Regions from separate parts of the Labrys sp. LIt4 genome, predicted to be linked through region 2. Evidence: riboswitches for the same ligand, from Rfam matches in the RefSeq annotation. Region 2 holds a riboswitch; each other region holds the start of a gene.

Region 1 (5,552 bases), on a different contig from region 2:
GGCCTGATAATTGGGGTCGTAGAAGGCATAGGGCGACCAGGCATAACCAGCCGTCAGGCCGCCGAACTGCAGATAGGCCTGGCGTACCTGGAAGGTGTCATGCGTGGCTGCCCCCGCATTGGACTCGGCCTGGAGTTCGAAGAAAGAGCGCAGCATGCCCCAGTCGGTCTGAGTGCGCGCATCGAAGCGGATGCGGGCGTTGGTCCGAAACTGTGTCTGGCTGATGTTGCGCTTACCCGTTGCATTGCTGGGCGCCTGCGCAAACCAATAGTCGGCCCGGATCTGGCCGCTGATCTTCAGGCAGGTGTCGGTGCCCGGAATATAGAAAAAGCCCGGACCGAATGCCGTACAAACCTTCACATATTCGACAGCCTCGCCCTTGCTCATCGGTAGGTCTGCAGCAAATGCGGACGCAATACCAAGAAATCCGGCACCCGCGCCGAGTAAAATTGTACGAATAAACATGGAAATACCTCGATCTCATAAGTCGACCCCTTCAAAAGGGCCTCTCTCTTCGGCAAGCCGGCAAAGCAATATTGGGCGTACCGAAGAGGCGCAGTCGTTGTGCACTGCGATATCGAAGCTTTCCTCCCAGGCGAGACATTACACAATGTTAAGGTGAGTCACCGTTCTGACACAAAGGGGCTTTGTCCATGACAGTTGCGAATTCGCAACAGCACGCGAAACGTGCATGAAAAAGGCCCCTCCCTTTTCAGGAAGAGGCCTCGCCGAAAAAGCCGTCCGCGTGAACTCAGCCCAGGTTGAGTTCCTTGAAGAAATCATTGCCCTTGTCGTCGATGACGATGAAGGCCGGGAAGTCCTCGACCTCGATGCGCCAGACTGCCTCCATGCCGAGTTCGGGATATTCCAGTACCTCGACCTTCTTGATGCAATCCTGCGCAAGGCGCGCGGCGGGGCCGCCGATCGAGCCGAGATAGAAGCCGCCATGCTTGGCGCAGGCTTCGCGGACCTGGGCCGAGCGGTTGCCCTTGGCCAGCATCACCATCGAGCCGCCGGCGGCCTGGAACTGGTCGACATAGCTGTCCATGCGCCCGGCCGTGGTGGGCCCGAAGGAGCCGGAGGCGTAGCCAGCCGGCGTCTTGGCCGGGCCGGCGTAATAGACCGGATGGTTCTTGATGTAGTCGGGCAGCCCGCCGCCCGCTTCCAGGCGTTCGCGCAGCTTGGCATGGGCGAGGTCGCGGGCCACGATGATCGGGCCGGTCAGCGAGACGCGCGTCTTCACCGGATGACGCGACAGTGTCTCCAGAATGTCGGACATCGGCTGGTTGAGATCGATCTTCACCACCGCGCCGCCGAGCTTGCTCTCGTCGATCTCGGGCAGGAAGCGCGCCGGATTGTGTTCCAGCTCCTCGAGGAAGACGCCGTCGCGGGTGATCTTGCCCATGGCCTGGCGGTCGGCGGAGCAGGAAACGCCGAGGCCGATCGGCAGGCTGGCGCCGTGGCGCGGCAGGCGGATGACACGCACATCGTGGCAGAAATACTTACCGCCGAACTGGGCGCCGACGCCGAGCGACTGGGTGAGCTTGTGCACTTCCTTCTCGAGTTCGAGGTCGCGGAAGGCATGGCCAAGTTCGGAACCTTCGGTGGGCAAGGTGTCGAGATAGCGCGCCGAAGCGAGTTTCACCGCCTTCAGCGTGAGTTCGGCGGAGGTGCCGCCGATCACCACCGCCAGGTGATAGGGCGGGCAGGCCGCCGTGCCGAGCGTGAGGATCTTCTCCTTCAGGAAGGCGATCAGGCGGTCTTTGGACAGGATGGAAGGCGTGGCCTGATAGAGGAAGGTCTTGTTGGCCGAGCCCCCGCCCTTGGCGACGAAGAGGAACTTGTAGGCCTCCTCCCCTTCCGCCGAAATATCGATCTGCGCCGGCAGATTGGTCCTGGTGTTCTTCTCCTCGAACATCGACAGCGGCGCCAGCTGCGAATAGCGCAGGTTCTTCTTCTCATAGGCATCGCGGATGCCCTGGGCGATGGCGCCTTCGTCCTCGCCCTCCGTCCAGACCTTGCGGCCCTTCTTGGCCATCACGATGGCGGTGCCGGTATCCTGGCACATGGGCAGCACGCCGCCGGCGGCGATATTGGCGTTCTTGAGCAGGTCATAGGCGACGAAGCGGTCATTGTCCGTCGCCTCGGGATCCTCGAGGATGTTGCGCAATTGCTGGAGATGGCCGGGGCGCAGGAGATGGTTGATGTCCATGAAGGCCTGCTCGGCCAGAAGCCGCAATGCCTCACCCTCGACCTGCAGGATCTCGCTGCCTCCGAGTTTCTCGACCCGCACGCCCTCGCTGGTCAGCTTGCGATAAGGCGTCTCGTCCGCTCCGAGGGGAAACAAGGGAACATGAGGATAGCGCGAACTGGAAGCGGAATCGGCGGGCATGGCAGCAAGGCTCCGACTTGATATTGAGTTCAGGGCAATTCCAAACTGCCCATATCGTCGACCCTTTAGACCTTCTTGCGAACGCTGCCTATGATTTCCTGCTCGCCGGTATGGCGCTCGGCAATGTCCTGAACACACCATCATCCGTCGTATCGCTTCTAGTCTGTGCGCCGACTCGCTGTATTCTCATCCTCATTCGAGGTGCCGGTCCGCTCCCAAGGCGGCCCGGAGAATTGGGAAGCCGGTCTGAATCCGGCGCTGCCCCCGCAACGGTAGAGGAGAAGATCGCGGCACGTGCCACTGGGTCGGGAAGACCTGGGAAGGCGCCGCGATCGGGCCGAAAGGCCGCTCCTGAGCCCGGAAACCAGCCACGATGAAAACCGACGGACGCGGTGGGCGTTCCGGAAGGAGGTTGGATTGTGCCCGGCCACCGGCGCAGGTTCCAAGCCGCTTTCCCTCTCCCGCCGTCACGTCAATGCATTGGTTGTCACGCGGGATTTTGACATGACTGCGCATCAGGACATGCTGGGCCGCCTCCGGGCCCACCATCCGGGCACGACGCTCGAGGGCAAATTCTACACCGACCCGGAATTCTTCCGGCTGGACATGGAGAACATCTGGTATCGCGAATGGCTGTTCGCCGGCCATGACTGCGAGCTCGGCAAGTCGGGTAGCTATTTCACCCTCCAGGTCGGCGACTATCCGGTGATCGTGCTGCGTTCCGCCGACGGCGCCATCCGTGCCTTTCACAATTCCTGCCGGCACCGAGGATCGCGGCTGTGCGCGGCGACAAGTGGCAGTGTCGCCAAGCTCGTCTGCCCCTATCATCAGTGGACCTATGAACTCGACGGCCGCCTGCTGTTCGCCCGCGACATGGGCCCCGGCTTCGACGCGACGCAATATGGGCTGAAGCCTGTGCATTGCGAGAGCGTGGCCGGCTCCATCTGGATCTGCCTCGCCAGGGAGGCGCCTGATTTCGAGACTTTCCGCGCCGGCGCCATGCCCTATCTGGCACCGCATGGGCTGAAGAACGCCAAGGTCGCCTTCGAAAGCACCATCGTCGAGAAGGGCAATTGGAAGCTGGTCTGGGAGAACAACCGCGAGTGCTACCACTGCGCGGGCAACCATCCCGAGCTTTGCCGCACCTTCCCCGAAGCGCCGACGGTGACAGGGGTGCAGGGCGCCGACAAGGATCCGCTGATCGGCCAGCATTGGCGGCGCTGCGAGGAAGCCGGCCTGCCCAGCACTTTCAGCATTTCCGGCGACGGCCAGTTCCGCATGGCGCGCATGCCGCTTTTACGCAATGCCGTCAGCTACACGATGTCCGGCAAGCCGGCCGTGCAGCGTCCCCTCAGCCCGACGATCGAGGAAGGCAATATCGGCGCCCTGCTGCTCTTCCACTATCCCACCACCTGGAACCACGTGCTGGGCGACCACGCCGTGAGCTTCCGCGTGCTTCCGATCGGGCCGAAGGAAACAGAGGTCACCACCAAATGGCTGGTGCACAAGGATGCTGTCGAGGGCGTCGATTACGATCTCGATGAACTCACCCATGTCTGGCGGATGACCAACGACCAGGATCGCCAGATCGTCGAGGAAAACCAGCTCGGCGTGTCATCGCCCGTCTACACGCCCGGCCCCTACGCCCCCGAGCACGAAGGCGGCGTGATGCAGTTCGTCGAGTGGTATCGCAACGCAATGGAAGCAGCCCTCGGCGGCGACGGCGTCCGCCTGCGCAGCGTGGCCTAAGGCCCTTTCACCCTCCCCTGGAGGGGGAGGGTCGGACGAAGTCCGGGGTGGGATGAGAAACACAGCAGCCGGTGAAAATCCCCCCGCCCCGACGCTTCGCGTCGACCCTCCCCCTCCAGGGGAGGGTGTTAGCAAAACCGATATATACAAAGGTAGACACCATGCCGACGCCCTCCGCAGCCCTGGCGAAATTCAGGCATATCGACGAAACACCGCCCTGGAACGACCAGAACCAGGCGCTCGAATGCGTATCGATCGTCCATGAGGGCCGCGACGTCGCGACCTTCACCTTCCGCGCCGCCGAACAAGGCTGGTTCCGCTATGAGCCCGGCCAGTTCATCACGCTGGAGATTCCGGCCGAGAGGGGACCGGTGCTGCGCACCTATACGCTGTCCTCCAGCCCGTCGCGCCCGCTCTCGATCAGCATAACCGCCAAGGCACAGGCCTCGAGTATCGGCACACGCTGGATGCTGGACAATCTCAAGCCCGGCACACGGCTGAAAGCTTATGGGCCTCTCGGGCAGTTCAGTTTCCATCGTCACCCGGCGGAGAAATACCTCTTCATCTCGGCGGGATCGGGCATCACGCCGATGATGTCGATGACCCGTTTTGCCGAAGACCACGGCGCCGCCACCGACATTGCTTTCGTCAATTGCGCACGCCGGCCGAACGAGATCATCTTCCGGCAGGAGCTCGAGCGTATGGCAGGGCGCATGCCGCGCCTCCGCCTCGCCTGGATCGTGGAAGAAACCGAGATCAATGACGTCTGGACCGGCTTCCGGGGCAGGCTCAACGCCCCTGCCCTGCGCCTGATCGCACCGGACTTCCGGGAGCGCGAGGTGTTCTGCTGTGGCCCTGCCCCCTTCATGGCAGCGGTGAAGGAGATGCTCGAAGCCAATGGCTACGACATGCGCCGCTATCACGAGGAGAGCTTCCAGCCGGCCGAAACGCCGGTGGAGGAAACCGGCACGGGCGAGGTGCTCGCCGGCGAAGCCAGCGTGGCGTTCACCAAATCCGGCATCGAGGTGCCGGCTTCCAGCCGCGATACCATTCTCCAGCTCGCCCGCAACGCCGGCCTCAACATTCCGACCGGCTGCACCATGGGCCTGTGCGGAACATGCAAGGTGCAATGCCTGTCCGGAGAGACGGCGATGACCCATCAGGGCGGCATTCGCGAGGAGGAAATAGCCGCCGGTCTGGTGCTGGCCTGCTGCACAAGGCCGCTCGGCCGTATCGAGATCGAGGCCTGAGATGACCGTCGCCACTGAGACTCACGCCGATATCGACGCGGCCATCGTGAATTCCATCCTGGAAGCCACACGGGATGATGGCGCTGCTTTGCCGGAAGAGCGGGCCCGTACCCTTCTGCTGGCCTGGATCCTCAGCCGCGAAGACGGCGTGGACCTCGCCA
Region 2 (5,552 bases):
ATGCCAGAACTGGCCTTCGCGATTGCGCCCCTTAGGCGCACGAAATTCGCCGGCGTTCCGGCAACCGGCATGTTCGCATAGCCGTACGCTCGCCGGCTGGACCTCCTCGGCCCTTGGGCGCACCCGGATGCGATCAAACAAGGGCGAGTCCAGATCCATAATGACACACTATGCGAGGGTGAACACAAATGGGCAAGCACGAGCTTGGGCGCAAGAGCGTTTTGTAATTTGAACGAATCCCGTCAAATCGCAAAGACGCGTTGAACCGGAGAGTGAAAGCAGACAAGCATTCTTACCTGAAAGCGTTTTGCGCTGGGGTTAATGGAGGCGAATGCCGCTGCAGACTTTGAAATATGGGGTCTGCCGACCCGAAAAAGAAAGAGGCCGCCCAAATGGCGGCCCAAGTCTTAGGGAGGAAACGCCCAAGGAGGGCAGTGGGGGAGCGCAAAGGCGCGTCCACCACGCCCCTAAAGTGATCCTCATCGGTTTATTTCGCAAGTGCGAAATGAAATTAATTTTGAAACCGGCCCGAAATCGGGCCGGTGTTGTAAAAATGCGACGTTTGCGCGGCTGGCCGGCTTTTTTCAGCGGCTGGCCGGCGCTTGCAGCAATTTTTGTGCTGCAATGCCGAAGGCGATCCCGAGCGTTGCCCACAGCACGGCATGGATGCCGAGAGAGGCGATGCGGAACTTCCATAGCACCGTGGCCGAGAAGTCCGCCGGGATGTCGTTGACCGACGGCAGGATCTGCATGGCGACCACCATCACGACGAGATAGGCCGCCGCTCCCACGAGGTTGGCGTTCCAGCGGCCGAAACTGGCGGCGAGCCGGTTCGCGGTGCCCAGGGCCGCCGCCATCGTCACGATCGATAGCAGAATCAGGCCGAAATAGAAGGCGGTGCGCAGGCCGATGGTGTCGGGATTGCCGACCGCCGGCGGATTGGCGGGATATTTGATCTGCGGCACCACCATGATGGCGGCAAAGCCGATGACGGCGATCAATCCGGCGGTCGCGCGCGGGCTGAGGCTGCCGATCCGCCCCTGCGCGAAGGCAAAGATCAGGGCAAAGATGCCGCCGAGGGCCGCGCCATAGACGACCATGCCGGTGACGAGCCCATAGCTGGACTGGACCGGACGGCTGACCGGCTCCTCCTCATGGTCGTGGACCATGGTCGTCTGCGCCGCGCCGGCAGCGGTACTCGCAGCGGGCGCCGGCGCCGACGCGTGGCTTTCCTCGAAAGCGATGGCAGCGTCGACCTGAGGCTCGCCGAAGACCCAGGCGAAGCCAGACGCAAGCAGTCCGGCCAGGATGCCGATCAGCATCCCCCGGATCAAAAGCGATCTAACCATGTCGTGTGCCTATGCGCCCTAGTGGCAGGGGAAGCCGAGCAGATGGCGGGCGTCATGCACGAATTCGTGGATGTAGACGCCGGGAACGAGCGAGGTCGCGCCCTGTTCGGCGCCGACGAAATAGATGGCGAGCACAGCCAGCAACACGGTGAAGAGAGCCCAGGGCAGAATCTCCCGAACCGGGATGGCGATCGGCTGCTGGGCGACGGGTGCCAGAGTTGCGGTGGTCATGAAAAGCTCCTTGGGATTACGCGTCCCGTTACGAGTCATGCTGCCTTGGAAGAGGTCTGACTTCCGGACGGCGCCGAGCGCCGCCGTTCACAGTGGCGCGACCGTGCCGGAATTCCACCGGCTTCCCACCCTTGGCAAAGCTCTTCCATAAGAGCCCAAGTCACGCATATGTCAATATTCTGGAAACGACATTAAGCGTGGTCCCGAATGGTTGCGCGACTTTTCGGGAGAGATCATGCTTCCCAAGTCTCGGGGAATGCCGTCATGACGCCACGCCTGATCCTGCTGTGCCACGGGGCGACGCCTGCGCTGCGCGCGGCGGGCTTCCCGCTCGACGAGGCGCTCGATGCGCGGGGAATGGCGGCGGCCCGCGATCTGGAAGGGCGTTTCGCCAAGGCGACCCGCATCCTGAGCAGTCCGGCGCTGCGGGCCCGCCAGACGGCGCAGGCCCTCGGCCTCGAGCCCGAGATCGACGAGGCCCTGCGCGAATGCGATCATGGCCGCTGGGCGGGGCTCGGCCTGGAGGCGGTAGCCGCCGCCGAACCGGAGGCGCTCGGGGCATGGCTGACCGATCCGAAGGCCTGCCCGCATGGCGGCGAGAGCATTGCCGCCCTGATTGCGCGGGTCGGCGCCTGGCTCGCTGGCGGGCGATTCGAGGGATACACGCTGGCCGTCACCCACGCCTCGGTGCTGCGCGCGGCGATCGTTCATGCCCTCGGCACCGAGCCTTCCTCTTTCTGGCGTATCGAAGCCGGTCCGCTGGCCACCGCCGATCTCAGGCCCTCCAGACGCGGTTGGTCGCTGCGCCTCGGGGCATAGAACGACCCGGCAGAGCTCCTCCTGCTTTTTCGTCATTGGCATGTCGCCGGGCCTTTTGTAGACACGGCTCTGACGGGTTTGTCGCCCAAACAGGATTGATGTCATGCGCGTTGCAATGATCGGTACGGGTTATGTCGGCCTGGTGACGGGGGCCTGCCTTGCCGATTTCGGCCATGTCGTCACCTGCGTCGACAAGGATCCGGCCAAGATCGAAGGCCTGCTGGCCGGCCGTATGCCGATCTACGAGCCCGGTCTCGACGATTTGGTGGCCCGCAATGTGCGCGAGAAGCGCCTGTCCTTCACCACCGAGCTTGCCCCCGCCGTCCGCGATGCGGCCGTGGTATTCCTGGCCGTCGGTACGCCCTCGCGCCGCGGCGACGGCCATGCGGATCTGTCCTATGTCTACGGCGCTGTCAGGGAGATAGCCGCGGCGGTCGAAGGCTTTACGGTGGTGGTCACCAAGTCGACCGTGCCGGTCGGCACCGGCGACGAGGTCGAGCGTCTGATCCGCGAGGTCCGGCCCGACGCCGACGTCAGCGTGGTCTCGAACCCCGAATTCCTGCGCGAGGGTGCGGCGATCGAGGATTTCAAGCGCCCCGACCGCATCGTGGTCGGCACGGAGGAGCAGCGTGCCCGGGAGGTGATGGCCGAGGTCTATCGCCCGCTCCATCTCAACCAGGGTCCGCTGCTGTTCACGGCGCGGCGCACCTCCGAACTGATCAAATATGCCGCCAACGCCTTCCTGGCGACCAAGGTCACCTTCATCAACGAAATCGCCGATTTGTGCGAGAAGGCCGGCGCCAATGTGCAGGAGGTGGCGCGCGGCATCGGCCTCGACAACCGCATCGGCTCCAAATTCCTGCATGCCGGGCCGGGTTTCGGCGGCTCCTGCTTTCCCAAGGATACGCTGGCGCTGCTGCGCACCGGCCAGGAATACGGCGTGCCTCTGCGCATCGTGGAATCGGTGGTCGGCGTCAACGATGCCCGCAAGGCGGCGATGGCGCGCCGCGTCATCGCGGCCCTCGACGGCAACATCGCCGGCAAGACGGTGGCTTTGCTCGGCCTCGCCTTCAAGCCGAACACCGACGACATGCGCGACAGCCCTTCGATCCCCATCGTTCTGGCGTTGCAGGACAAAGGCGCCAAGGTGCGGGCCTATGACCCCCAGGCGATGGAGGAGGCCCAAAAGATCCTGAGCGATGTCGACTATCGTTCCAGCGCCTATGACTGCCTCGACGGCGCCGATGTCGGCGTGATCGTCACCGAATGGGACGAGTTCCGGGCGCTGGATCTCGATCGGGTCAAGCGCCTGCTGATGCAACCGGTGATCGTGGACCTGCGCAATATCTACAGGCTCGACGACATGAAGCGGCATGGCTTCCGCTATGAGAGCATCGGGCGCGAGGGAACGGCGCCCTGAGCCATGGCGGGAGCGGCCAGGCCCAGGATTGGAGTGTCGATCTTCAGATCGACGGTCTTGGAAATGCCACCGGCTTGGGCAATGATAGCCGGCAGCGAGCTTTGACCGACCCAGGCAATCGCTTCCGCCAAGCGCAGGCGACAGAAATGACGCGCCTGTTGCGGATATGCACCAAGTCCCAACTCACGGTTGCAGGGCGCCGATCTTGATTGGATCAAAGCGCTAAGAATTATCATACTATAGAATTCACACGGCGATTCGACCGCGATTCCGGCCGGTGGAGCGCTGAACAGGATCTCCGAACCTGCCCTGGCGGCGCAGGCTGGGAAATCCTGCAGGATTTCCAGACGCCAGCTGCAGTGCCCGCGACAAGGTCATAGGCCACGCGGGCGGCTTGGCTGAGGCGCTTTGCTTGCGAGGATGTTCATGTCGAGGTTGCGTCGCAAATTGAGTCGGCTGGCCGCCGGCGTGCTGGTATTGACGGCCGTCGAGGGGGCGGGCAGCGCGTTCGCCCAGCAGATGCCGGCCATGCCGGTCACGGTGGCCAATCCCGTCAAACGCAAGATTACCGAAGCGCTGGAATTCACCGGGCGGTTCCAGGCCTGGCCCCAGGTGAACATCACCTCGCGGGTTACCGGCTATCTCGACAAGTCGAGCTTCGTGGAGGGTTCCCTCGTCAAGGAGGGCGATGTGCTGTTCGCGATCGATCCGCGTCCGTTCCAGGCCGCGGTCGACCAGGCGGCCGCCCAGGTGAAGATCACGCAGACCCGGATCGACCTGACCAAGGCCAATCTGGCGCGCGCCGAGGCGCTGAAGAAGAGCGGCAACGTCACCGACGCCACCTACCAGGCCAATCTCCAGGCCTATCAGGAAGCGGCCGCCTCGATCGATTCGGCCAATGCGGCGCTGGCGACGGCCAAGCTCGACCTCAATTACGCCACCATCGCCGCGCCGATCTCGGGCAGGATCACCCGCCAGCTCGTCTCGCGCGGCAATCTCGTGGTGGCCAACTCGGCCTCGCCCTTGGCGTCGATCGTCGCCGTCGATCCGATCTTTTTCTACTTCGATCTCGACGAGGCGAGCTATCTTGCCTATCAGCGCGCCTCCAAGGGCAAGCTGGATAGCGGCGGTAAGGATCCCACGCTGAAGGTCGAGATCGGCCTGTCCGACGAGAAGGGGTTCTCCCACAAGGGCACGCTCGACTATATCGCGCCGCAGGTCGACGCGCAGACCGGCACCGTCACGGCCCGCGCCAAGGTCGACAATCCCGATGGCTTCCTCACGTCGGGCCTGTTCGGGCGCATCCGCATCACCATCGGCGAGCCCTATGAGGCGCTGGTCGTGCCGGATGTGGCGGTGAGCCAGTCGGCACAGGGACGCACCGTCATCGTGGTCGGCGCCGACAAGATCGCCAATCCGCGCGTGGTGGAACTGGGCCCGAAATTCGGCAGCTTCCGCGTGATCAAGTCGGGCCTCAAGCCGGAGGACCAGGTGCTGATCAATGGCCAGATGCGCGCCCGCCCGGGCGGCGAGGTCGTGCCGCAACCCACCAAGCTGGACGTGCCTGAGACGCTCGTTCCCGACCCGAACTGATCGGGAGCGCAGCCCATGAAATTCGGCCATTTCTTCGTCGACCGCCCGATCTTTGCCGCCGTCGTCTCAATCGTCACGGTGGTGATCGGGCTCGTCTCCTATGTCGGCCTGCCGATCGCGCAGTTCCCGCAGATCGCCCC
Region 3 (5,552 bases), on a different contig from region 2:
TGCGGCGCGCGACCTCGCGACGGGCGAGTCCGTGGAGCGGCTGGCCCGAGAGCAACACCTCGCCACCCTGGGGACGGCGGATACCTGCCAGCAGGGACATCAGGCTGGTCTTGCCCGAGCCGTTGGGACCGATGATACCCAGCAACTCGCCGGGACGAACCTCCAGCGACACCCCGTGCAGGATCGAGGCCCCGCCTGCCGACCAGGACAGCTTATGCGCCGACAGGCTCATGTCGTCGCCTTTCTTTGGCTGAGAATGAGAGCGAAGGCCGGCGCACCGACCAGGGCCGTGATTACGCCGATCGGCAGGACCTGGCCGGGGATGATGATCCGGGACAAAATGTCGGCGATGATCATGAACACCGCGCCGATCAAGGCGCTGGCCGGCAGCAGGCGTCCATGGCGCACGCCCACCACCATCCGGGCCGCATGCGGAATCACCAGGCCGACAAAGCCGATGGATCCGACGATGCTCACCATCACCGCCGTCATCATTGCCGCGACGCCGACGAGCACGACATAGGCACGCCGGACGGAAATGCCGAGGGAGGCCGCCGATTCGGTGCCGAAGGTGAAGGCATCGAGCGCGCGAGCGTGCCACAGGCACACCAGCAGCCCCACGGCCGTGACCGGCAGGGCCAGCCAGACATCCGGCCAGCGCACGCCCGAGAGATTGCCCAGCAGCCAGAACATGATGCCGCGCGCCTGTTCGGCATTGGCAGCCTTGGTGACGATGAAGGAGGTCAGAGCATTGAAGAGCTGGGATCCGGCGACACCAGCCAGGATCACCGCGCCGGTGCCGCGGCCCGAGCGCATCGCCAGCACAGCGACGAAGCTGAAGGCCGTCAGCGCGCCGAGAAAAGCACCGGCCGGCAGGCTCAGAATGCCGGCACCGAGGCCGAGGATGACAACCCCGACCGCTCCCGTCGACGCCCCGGCCGAGATGCCGAGCACATAGGGGTCCGCCAGCACGTTGCGCAGCAGCGACTGCAGCACAGCACCCGAAAGCGCCAGGGCAGCGCCGCAGCAGGCAGCCACCACGGCACGGCTCAGCCTGTAGTTCCACACGATGCCTTCATCGATGCGATCGAGAGCATAACCGGCGCTCCACAGGCGGTTGGCGGCCGTCTTGGCCACGACATCCATCGGAATGGCCGTCTCCCCGATGGCGGCGCCCAGCCAGAGCGCCAGGACGAGCACGGCAAGCGCCAGTAATCCGATCGCCAGCATTCGTGTGACAGCGTGATTCATCTCAGCGCTTCAGACCGAAACGCTGGATCGCATCGGCGAGCATTTCGATGCCGTCGACGATGCGGATGCTCGGCTGCATGGCCTGGACATCCATCTCCACGACATGTCCCTGCCTGACCGCCGGCATCAGGCTCGCCACCGGATCCGTCTCGAGGAAATTCAGCTTCACGGCGATATCGTCCGCGGGATAGCGGCGACGGTCCATCCGGCCGGCGACGATGATGGTGGGATCGGCCTTGGCAATGGTCTCCCAGCCGACGCTCGGCCATTCCTCCTCGCTCTCCACGACGTTGCGGACACCGAGCACGGACATGATATAGCCCGGCACGCTGTTCTTGCCGGCCATATAGGGATCGACATCGACCTTGGCGCTCGAGAACCAGAAGGCCGCGGAGACCTTGCCGTCGCCGGCGGCGATCTTGCGGCGGGCGGCTTCCTCGCGCGCCCTCAGGTCCGCGACGACTTTCGCCCCACGCTCCTGCACGTCGAAGATCTCAGCGAGTTCGGTGATCTCCTGATAGACCAGATCCATGGTGAAGAGGGTACCGCGCGTGCCGTCGCCCCCACCCGAATTGTCCTTGCCGACGCAATCGGCAGGCGAAACATAGGTGGGAATGCCCAGTTCCTCGAACTGTTGCGGTTTGCCGACGATGCCGCTGGGTCCGACATGCCATTGGAACTGGGCCGTGACGAGGTCCGGCTTCTTGGCGATCACGCTCTCGAAGCTCGGATCATTGTCGGCCAGGCGCGGAACCCTGGCATTGGCTTCCTCATAGCCGGGCAGCACCGGGCCGAACCAGACCGCCGTTCCGACGACCTTGTCGGCAAGGCCGAGCACATAGAGCACCTCCGTGCTGCTCTGGCCAACGGATACGGCGCGGCGGGGCGCCTGGTCGAAGGTGACGGTGCGGCCGCAATTGGTGAGCTTGAGGGGATATTTCGTCGCTTGAGCGGCCGCCGGGTCGTTGCCCAGCATCAGGCCGAGGCCAGTGGCAAGCAGAGCGGCGAAGCTGGACCAGCAGGCCTTGCTCCAGGCCTTGCTCGTTGAAAAGGTCATGACGTTCTCTCGGTTCGCGATTGGGGGGAGCAGCCGCCTCCGGCAGAGGCCGAAGACAGCGAATGGTCCTCAGGCCCTGGTGTGGCGGAGGGCGCGGTCGTGCGAAGCGGAGGGAACAGGCGGGCGAGGGCCCGACACGACGGGAAGATACGTCACATTGTCTCCTGTTCCGGGCATCCCCGCCCGTGACATGGGATTGATCGAGATGACGGCAGGTTTCCTGGCTCGCGGATACAGGCCTTGCCTCTGCCTTCCCATGGTGACCCACAGTGGCATGGCGCTCTTCGCGCCACGAGGATGCTCGGCACTCCGCCTACAGTTGCGGGGGCAGCCACGGCATGGGCTTGGAGAAAGCCGGACCGTGTTCCCTATTACTCCCGTCGGACTCGCATCCGACGGGAACCGTCGACGCCACAGTTACCGGGGGGTTGCCGGCGCGGTCAAGCGAATATGCAGCGGGCAACAGCCTCTGCCGGCCCCTGCCCTTCCGATTCAGCCCGCGTCTTCCGTCACCGGTATCCGGCAGGCCAGGAAACCCTCCTCGATTACCTCCCTCGGCAGATTGCGGCCGATGAAGACCAGACGGCTCCTGCGCTCCTCCCCGGGCTTCCAGGGGCGCTGATGATCGCCTTCGAGCAGCATATGCACGCCCTGGACGACGAAGCGCTGGGGATCGCCGTCGAAGGCGACGATGCCCTTCATGCGCAGCATGTCGGTGCCGAATTGCTGCACGATCGTGTTGAGCCAGGGCATGAATTTGCCTGGGTCGAGCGGCTCTCGCGACACGAGGGCAAAGCTGCCGACATGGTCGTCATGCTCGTGCTCATGGAAGCCCTCGAGGAAATCGGGCTCGGCTTCGAGGATACGGTCGAGGTCGAAGGCGCCGCGGCCGAGCACCTTGTAGAGGGCAATATCGCAGCGGCGCGTTTCGTGGAGGCTGGCGGTGGGATTGATGCGTCGGATCCGCTTCACCACCCGTTCGAGCTCCTCCTGTGAAACCAGATCGATCTTGTTGAGCAGGATCGTATCGGCAAAGGCGAGCTGCTCCTGGGCCTCATGCGCCTTCTCGATCTCACCGAGCAGATGGCGGGCGTCCACCACCGTGACGATCGAATCGAGCCGGGTCTTGGCGCGCACGTCGTCGTCGACGAAAAAGGTCTGGGCAACCGGCGCGGGGTCGGCCAGCCCCGTCGTCTCGATCAGGATGGCATCGAAGCGGTCGCGCCGGCGCATCAGGCCCTCGATGATGCGAATGAGATCGCCGCGCACCGTGCAGCAGATGCAGCCATTGTTCATCTCGAAGATTTCCTCGTCCGTATCGACGACGAGGTCATTGTCGATGCCGACTTCGCCGAACTCGTTGACGATGACGGCATATCTACTGCCGTGGCTTTCGGTGAGGATGCGGTTGAGAAGCGTGGTCTTGCCTGCCCCGAGATAGCCGGTGAGGACGGTGACGGGGGTTTGCGGCGCGGGCTTCATGATGTCGGAATTCCTTGATCCATTGCGAAAACGGGCATGTCGATGCCATGGCGGTCGACTGAGTTTCCATCTATATGAAATGTTATAACATAACTTATGGGATCGCAAGCAAGCCCTTCAGTTCCGTCGCAGGAGCCGCCGGCATCCTCGCTCAGAAGCGGAGTTCGCTCAGACGAACGAGATTATTCCACCGGAATTGCCTGGCGGCGGAGGAATCCAATGCCAGAGATTTTCGAATCACGAGCCTGGTCGGGTAAGCCTCACCGAACGCCATGGAATGGAATCAGGCATCGAAGGCGCATCCTGCAGGCATGACCCTCTCATCTCCCCGAGATCCTCTCGCCGTCCTCAACAGCGTATTTGGCTACGCGGCTTTTCGTGGCCAGCAGGAGGCGGTGGTGCGCCATGTCACCGGGGGCGGCGATGCGGTGGTGCTGTTCCCGACGGGAGCGGGCAAATCGCTGTGCTACCAGATCCCGGCCCTGTGCCGGCGCGGCGTCGGCATCGTGGTCTCGCCGCTGATCGCTCTGATGCGCGATCAGGTCGAAGCCCTCAAGCAGGCCGGCGTGCGCGCCGCGGCGCTCAATTCGTCGCTGTCGCGCGAGGAGGCCTACAAGGTCCGCCGCTCGCTGATGGACGGCCAGCTCGACCTGCTCTACGTCGCCCCCGAACGCGTGGCGACGCAAGGCTTCCAATCGCTGATCGCCGATGCCGACATCGCGCTCTTCGCCATCGACGAGGCCCATTGCGTCAGCCAGTGGGGCCACGACTTCCGGCCCGAATATCGCGAGCTCGGCGGCCTCGCCGCGTCCTTTCCCGGCGTGCCGCGCATCGCCCTCACCGCCACGGCCGATCCGGTCACCCGCGCCGACATCATCGAGCGACTCGGTCTGAATGAGGCCGAAGTCTTCGCCACCAGCTTCGACCGGCCCAATATCAGCTATGCCATCGTCGAGCGAGACAATGCCCGCCGGCAATTGCTGGCCTTCCTTGCCGGCCACAAGGGCGATAGCGGCATCGTCTATTGCCTGTCGCGCGCCAAGGTCGAGGAAACGGCGCAGTGGCTGAACGAGCAAGGCATCCGCGCCTTGCCCTATCATGCCGGCCTGGAAGCCGGTGTTCGCAGCGCCAACCAGGACGCCTTCCTCGAGCAAGAAGGCCTCTGCCTGGTCGCCACCGTCGCCTTCGGCATGGGCATCGACAAGCCGGACGTGCGCTATGTCGCCCATCTCGACATTCCGGCCTCGGTGGAAGCCTATTACCAGGAGACGGGCCGGGCCGGACGCGACGGCCTGCCCTCGGATGCCTGGATGAGCTACGGCATGGCCGACGTGGTCCAGCGCCGCCGCATGATCCAGGAAGGCAACGCACCGGAGACGGTGAAGCGGGTCGAACTCGGCAAGCTCAACGCCCTGCTCGGCATCTGCGAAACCGTCGAATGCCGGCGCAAGGCTATCCTGGCCCATTTCGGCGAGGCCCATCCCGGCCGCTGCGGCAATTGCGATACCTGCCTTTCGCCGGTCGAGAGCTGGGACGGCACCGATGCCGCCGTCAAGGCGATGGCTGCGATCTACCGCACCGGCCAGATGTTCGGCGCCGCCCACATCATCGATGTGCTCACCGGCAGAGTCACCGAGAAGGTCCAGCGTTTCGGCCACGACAACCAGCCCGTCTTCGGGGCCGGCAAGGATATCGAGGCGCGCACCTGGCAATCGGTGCTGCGCCAGCTTACCGCGGCCGGCCTGGTCAATGTCGACCACGA
Region 4 (5,552 bases), on a different contig from region 2:
GGATCGGCGGACCTTGTGGCGGATCGGGGTACAAAGGTCAATCGGCCCCGCATCGAAGCGTTTTGCGATCTGTCGGATTCCCCCGGAACGCAAAGGCACGTCAAAATAAGGCGTTAGAGAAAACAGACAGAACGCTTGAGCGCGTTTTGCCTGAAATGCCCCAACTTCCTGGCCGGCCGGCCTAACGGATAATCGTTCGAGGCGGGCTCCGGCACGGGTCCCGTGCACGCGCCGACAAACACCGCTTGCGAAGAAACACCAAGCGGCGCGAAACACCTCATCGCCCATGGCACGCTTCGCAATGTTTTTCTGTGCCGCACAGCACTCTATTCCTGATCGACTGAAGATAAGATCACTATCGTCATCGCATTCCTCCTGCCGAAACCAATCAAGAGCACGGGAACCCGCATGTCCGTCGCCTCCTCGTCGCCAGGCCAAACAAGCAACGCACCTTTGAGGATCGGGCAGATCATTTCCGATGCCTTTGCTGTCAGCCTGCGGAATTACGGCTGGGCACTCCTGTTGAATCTGGGCGTCTTCGCCGCTCTTTTCGGCTTTTTCGATTCGTTTTCCTGGGCCGCATTCACCGAAGACTCGCTATTCTTGCCCGTGGACACCACCCTGAATATCTGGCTGTTCTACCTATTGTTCTTCGTCGCCGGCCTCGTCGCGCTCGCCCTCTATTGCGCGATGATACGCCTGGTTCATGATCGGCATGTCGATGCGGCGCGACCGGTACACACGACCTGCCTGGCCGGTGCCAAAAGGTTCCTGCCGACCTTCGGCCTCGTTCTGATCTATTTTCTTGCTTATTTCCTGATCCACCTGGCCGTGACGTTGTTCGTTTTCATGTTCGCAACCTTCGGGCCACCGGCGTTCGCGCTCATCCTGGTATTCCTGGCCACCGGTTGTTTTGCCGTCTATCTCGTCTTCCCCTATCTGCTATCCTTCGTCATCTGCATCAATGAGGGCGTGGGGCCGATCCGCGCGCTCGGCCGCAGCCGTTCTTTGAGCGAGGGCTATCGCTGGCCTCTTTTCGGCATGATGCTGCTCACCTTCGTGATCTGGCTTGCCTATCTGGTGGTGTCCGATCTTCTGGGCCGGGCTTTTGGCACGAACGGGAACATTGTGGCCATCATCCTGATGCTACTGGCCTTTCCCTTGATGTATGCCTGGATGGCGGGGATCTATTCGATCGCCGCCTACCGCCTGCGTGTGCTCAAGGAAGGCATCGACCTGAACGGTACCGTGGCGAACATTTTCGACTGAGAGCAAGCCGGGAAACAGCCTCCATCGAGGATCGAGTCTGGCGATGCCCTTGCGGCAAGCACCGTGGCCAGCCTATCAGAGATGCTCGGGGTTGGCGGCACTCGATTCCCAGATGTGCCGGTCCCCCGGGGGGGTAATAATGCGTTCTCTCTTCAAGATGGCAGCCGTCATGCTGATGACTGCTGCATTCGGCTGGAGCGCCGCGCCGGCCAAGGCCGACAGCGCGGCCTCTGCCCTGTTCCAGAGCTATCTCGGCAAGGGGCGCATCAGCGAGGCGGACGAGCAGATGCTGGCTCTCGCCACCAAGGCGAGCGGCAATGCCGACGCCAGGCTCGGCCTCGGCATGGTGCGCACAGCCCGCGCCCTCGAGCATTTGTCGCAGGCCCTCTACAAATATGGGTTCGCCTCAGAAATACCGGCGATGCGGCTGCTGGGCCTGTCGGGTACCGTGTTCAGCACCAATCCCGATCCGCAACCCGTCACCTATCAGGATTTTCGTGGCATCCTCACCACTTTCGCGGCCGATCTCGACAAGGCCGACCAGACCCTGGCGGAGGTCGGCGACATCGAGGCCAAGCTCACAGTCGACCTCTCCGTCACCCGCTTCGACTGGAACGGTGACGGCATCATCGACGAACGGGATCATATCGGCGCTGCCATCTCCGATCTCGACGACTCCGGCAAGCCCAGGCCTTTCGTCGTCGCCTTCGACACGGCGGACGCCAAATGGCTGCGCGGCTATTGCAATATCCTGATGGCCCTGACCAAGACCCTGCTGTCGCACGACATGTCGCGCAGCTGGGACGCCGGCTTCGGCAGCCTGTTTCCGCGCGCCGTCACAGGCCTTGCCACGGCCAATGGCGTCGGCGTCGACGACGGATCGGGCGTGACCCTGTTCGGCACGAGCAAGCGCGACGCCGAGGCCATCGCCGACCTGATCAGCCTGGTGCACACCATCGACTGGCCGGTGGCCGACCAAGCGATGTGGCTGGAGGTACGCGGCCATTTAAAGAGGGTGATCCGGCTCAACCATGAAACCTGGGCGCTGATCGCCAGGGAAACCGACGACGACCACGAGTGGCTGCCCGGCCCCCGGCAGAAGAGCGGCGTCCTGCCTTCCCTCGATGTGACGCAGGAGCGCATCGACTCATGGCTTGCACTGCTCGGTCAGGTCGATCAGGTGCTGGACGGCAAGCTCTTGATGCCGCATTGGCGTTTCACCAAGGGCGTCAATCTCGCCAGGGTGTTCGAGCAGCCCGGCAATTTCGACCTGATGCTGTGGATCACCGGCCCGGGCGCTTTGCCGTTCCTTGATAATGGCAAGGTGATGGATGCCGAGGCCTGGAGCCAGGCGACCCGCCTCTTCGGTGGCGACGTGGCGAGCTACGCCTTCTACTTCAATTGAGCGGACGTCCAGCTGCGGCATCCGGCGCGAACAGGCGTCGCTTCAGGCGAACGATCGCTTCGCGCTGCAGATCGCTGGCGTCGCCATAGGCACTCGCCACCTGACCCAGCATATCGATGAGTTGCTGGCGTTCCGGCAAAGACAGGCGGGCGCGGAAAAGCGGCACCAGATCCTCGGCGACCGGCGTGAACACCCGGCCGCGATCCGTCAATTGCAGGGCCTGTTCATAGACATGTTCGCGGTCGCCGATGCCGAGCGGGTCGCTCATCAGGGTGAGGATGGTGTCCCGCTCGGCCCTGGTCAGCAGACCATTGGTGCGGACGAGCTGGATCATCAGGACGACCGCGGCCAGCCTGGGATCGTCGATGGTCTTGAGCGAGACGCGCTCGAGCACCTGCGGCCGGACCGTGTCCGATCCCCGGTCAAGCGGAAGGGGAACCACTTTCGGCACGGCCTCGATGCGCCGGGCTGCCGCCGGCTTGCGGGCCTTGCCGCGCAACAGCCAGAACAGGCCGCCGACGGCGGCCACGAACGCCCCGATCAAGAGTGCTCTCGGCCCCTCCAGCATGACCAGGCTGGCGATCAGCAGCGCGATGATCCAGATTGCATTCTTACGCAGGAAATCCATCGGCCGTCTCATCCGATCGGCACGGCGCGCATCCCGCGCCAGCCATCCTAGGAACCTGCTTCTCCCATAGCGGCCCGCATGGCGGCGAGCAAGGGATGGTCGGGCCGCTGGCCGCCCCAGCCGTCGAAGCTCAATATGTCTTCGGGCGGCAGGCGCCGGCGCCAGCCCTTCACCTCCAGTTCGGGCCGGGTATAGGCTTCGTGCACATAGCCAAGACACAGATAGGCAACCGGAATTACGCGCTCGGGAATGCCCAGCACCTGGCGCAGGCGTATGGGATCGACGATGCTGACCCAGCCAACCCCTACCCCCTCGGCCCGCGCTGCCAGCCAGATATTCTGCACCGCGCAGACCGTGGAGTAGCGGTCCATGGCCATGTCATGGGTGCGGCCGAGCACGACGGGGCCGGCGCGGTCGGGGTCGCAGGTGATGCACAGATTGACCGGGGCATCGACGATGCCCTCCAGCTTCAGCGAGCGATAATGCGCCTGCTTCTCGGGCGGGAACATCGCCACGGCCTCGGCATTGGCCTCCTCGAAGAGGGCCCGCACCTTGTGCCGGGTGTCGGGGCAGTGCAGCACCAGGAAACTCCAGGGCTGCATGAAACCGACCGAGGGGGCGTGATGCCCAGCCGTGAGAATACGGGCGAGAACGTCGTCCGGCACGGGTTGCGGACTGAACTGGCTGCGGACGTCGCGCCGGGTGAAGATGGCGCGATAGACGGCTTCACGTTCGGCCGGCAAAAACGGCCCGGAGGGCTTGAGCGCTCCCTTGGTTGGGTCCATCGTCATTCCCCTTGCGATGGCAATCGCCGCGCCGTCCGCGCGCGCCGATCTATCGCCTCCGGCCGGTCTTCTGACTCGGGATCCTCCCATCCGGACGCCTTCCCCGCAGAACGAGTGGCCTGAAACCTGCCCGGATAGTCCCCCTTACAGCGTTGGGCACGTCGCGGTTTCGAACCGCGTTCCCGATTCTCCCGCAAGCGGGCACCGAAGGTATCGCGGGTGTAGCATGGGAGGTGGCGGCTGCCCAGCCATCCGGGGCGTCGATGCAGGGCTCAATGAGCGCTTTACTTACCCTCCCCTCCATGGGGAGGGTAGTCGCGCTTGGCGTTAACCTGAATTCGGAGCCCTAGGTCGGCGGGCAGCAAAGTGGACAGGGTGCAGGCTTGTGGCCTAGAATCGCCTGCTAGGCTCTCGGGCAATAAGCATCCTGGCAACAGCAAAATGAACAAGATCGATCTCAAACCGCACGCCGGCGATCAGCCCGATCCCCTGGAACAGGCCAATCCCGTGCGCCTCGGCACACGCCTGCGCCTGGCGCGGCAGACAAGAGGGCTGACGCTGAAGGCCCTGGCCACGGCCGCCGACTGCTCGGAAAGCCTGCTGTCCAAGATCGAGAACGGCAAGGCCTCGCCTTCCCTGCCCATGCTGCATCGCCTGGTCGAGGTGCTCGGCACCAATATCGGCTGGATGTTCGAGGAGACGGACAGCGAGGAGGGCATCGTCTTTCGCGCCGGCACGCGCCCGCTGATCTCGCTGGATCCGCTCCGGCGCGGCGAAGGCATCTCGCTGGAACGGGTGATCCCCTATTCGCCCGGCCATCTCCTCCAGTGCAACATCCACCATATCGAGGCCGGGGGCGAGAGCGCCGGGCCGATCCAGCACCAGGGCGAGGAAGTCGGCTATGTCCTGGCCGGAGCCGTGGAGCTGATGGTCGGCGAGCGCACCTTCAAGCTCTCCGTTGGCGATACCTTCGTGTTCAAGTCCGAACTGCCGCACTGGTACCGCAACACCGGGACGGAGCGCGCCAGCATCTTCTGGGTCAATACGCCCGCCACCTTCTGAGGTCTCACGCCGCCGGCGTTTCAAGAATCCTTGCAACCATCATTCAAGTAACTTGACATGAATTCAAGTCTCTTGAATTATGCGGATGTTAGAACTGAGAATGAGCCCGGCACGGGCCATCCATGAAGGGAACTGAAATGCGGCTTTCAAACTATCTCGCCGGTTGCGCGGCAGCGGCAGCCCTGACGCTGTCCCTCGGATCGGTGTCCGCCCTGGCCGACACCTTCGCCCTGGTCACCATCAACCAGCAGGCCCTGTTCTTCAACCAGATCAACGAAGGCGCTGAGACAGCCGCCAAGGCGGCCGGCGCCAAGCTCGTCATCTTCAACGCCAACAACGTCCCGAGCGCTCAGAACGACGCGATCGAGAACTACATCACCCAGAAGGTCGACGGCATCATCCT

Evidence for each region. A riboswitch is a leader RNA that binds a small molecule or an ion and turns the genes downstream of it on or off. The one in region 2 is predicted to bind cobalamin.
Region 1: another riboswitch for cobalamin. It lies ahead of J8I29_RS05305 (aromatic ring-hydroxylating dioxygenase subunit alpha); the one in region 2 lies ahead of J8I29_RS24365 (CbtB-domain containing protein).
Region 3: another riboswitch for cobalamin. It lies ahead of J8I29_RS03175 (ABC transporter substrate-binding protein); the one in region 2 lies ahead of J8I29_RS24365 (CbtB-domain containing protein).
Region 4: another riboswitch for cobalamin. It lies ahead of bluB (5,6-dimethylbenzimidazole synthase); the one in region 2 lies ahead of J8I29_RS24365 (CbtB-domain containing protein).

Annotation. Positions count from the first base shown of each region.
Region 1 is NZ_JAGIPY010000002.1:510,279-515,830, reverse strand. Features, by position in the region: gene J8I29_RS05315 (porin) at 1-387, opposite strand, end outside; gene J8I29_RS05310 (fumarate hydratase) at 752-2,392, opposite strand; cobalamin riboswitch at 2,575-2,780, shown strand; gene J8I29_RS05305 (aromatic ring-hydroxylating dioxygenase subunit alpha) at 2,897-4,141, shown strand; gene J8I29_RS05300 (hybrid-cluster NAD(P)-dependent oxidoreductase) at 4,324-5,391, shown strand; gene J8I29_RS05295 (hypothetical protein) at 5,393-5,552, shown strand, end outside.
Region 2 is NZ_JAGIPY010000017.1:54,382-59,933, reverse strand. Features, by position in the region: gene J8I29_RS24375 (J domain-containing protein) at 1-141, opposite strand, end outside; gene J8I29_RS24370 (CbtA family protein) at 585-1,349, opposite strand; gene J8I29_RS24365 (CbtB-domain containing protein) at 1,368-1,580, opposite strand; cobalamin riboswitch at 1,613-1,742, opposite strand; gene J8I29_RS24360 (histidine phosphatase family protein) at 1,845-2,399, shown strand; gene J8I29_RS24355 (UDP-glucose/GDP-mannose dehydrogenase family protein) at 2,503-3,819, shown strand; gene J8I29_RS24350 (efflux RND transporter periplasmic adaptor subunit) at 4,246-5,412, shown strand; gene J8I29_RS24345 (multidrug efflux RND transporter permease subunit) at 5,428-5,552, shown strand, end outside.
Region 3 is NZ_JAGIPY010000002.1:41,638-47,189, reverse strand. Features, by position in the region: gene J8I29_RS03185 (ABC transporter ATP-binding protein) at 1-232, opposite strand, end outside; gene J8I29_RS03180 (iron ABC transporter permease) at 229-1,251, opposite strand; gene J8I29_RS03175 (ABC transporter substrate-binding protein) at 1,253-2,227, opposite strand; cobalamin riboswitch at 2,501-2,730, opposite strand; gene J8I29_RS03170 (GTP-binding protein) at 2,801-3,790, opposite strand; gene recQ (DNA helicase RecQ) at 4,102-5,552, shown strand, end outside.
Region 4 is NZ_JAGIPY010000001.1:314,988-320,539, reverse strand. Features, by position in the region: gene J8I29_RS01495 (DUF975 family protein) at 610-1,269, shown strand; gene J8I29_RS01490 (hypothetical protein) at 1,409-2,674, shown strand; gene J8I29_RS01485 (TerB family tellurite resistance protein) at 2,667-3,302, opposite strand; gene bluB (5,6-dimethylbenzimidazole synthase) at 3,350-4,087, opposite strand; cobalamin riboswitch at 4,130-4,311, opposite strand; gene J8I29_RS01475 (cupin domain-containing protein) at 4,529-5,149, shown strand; gene J8I29_RS01470 (substrate-binding domain-containing protein) at 5,287-5,552, shown strand, end outside.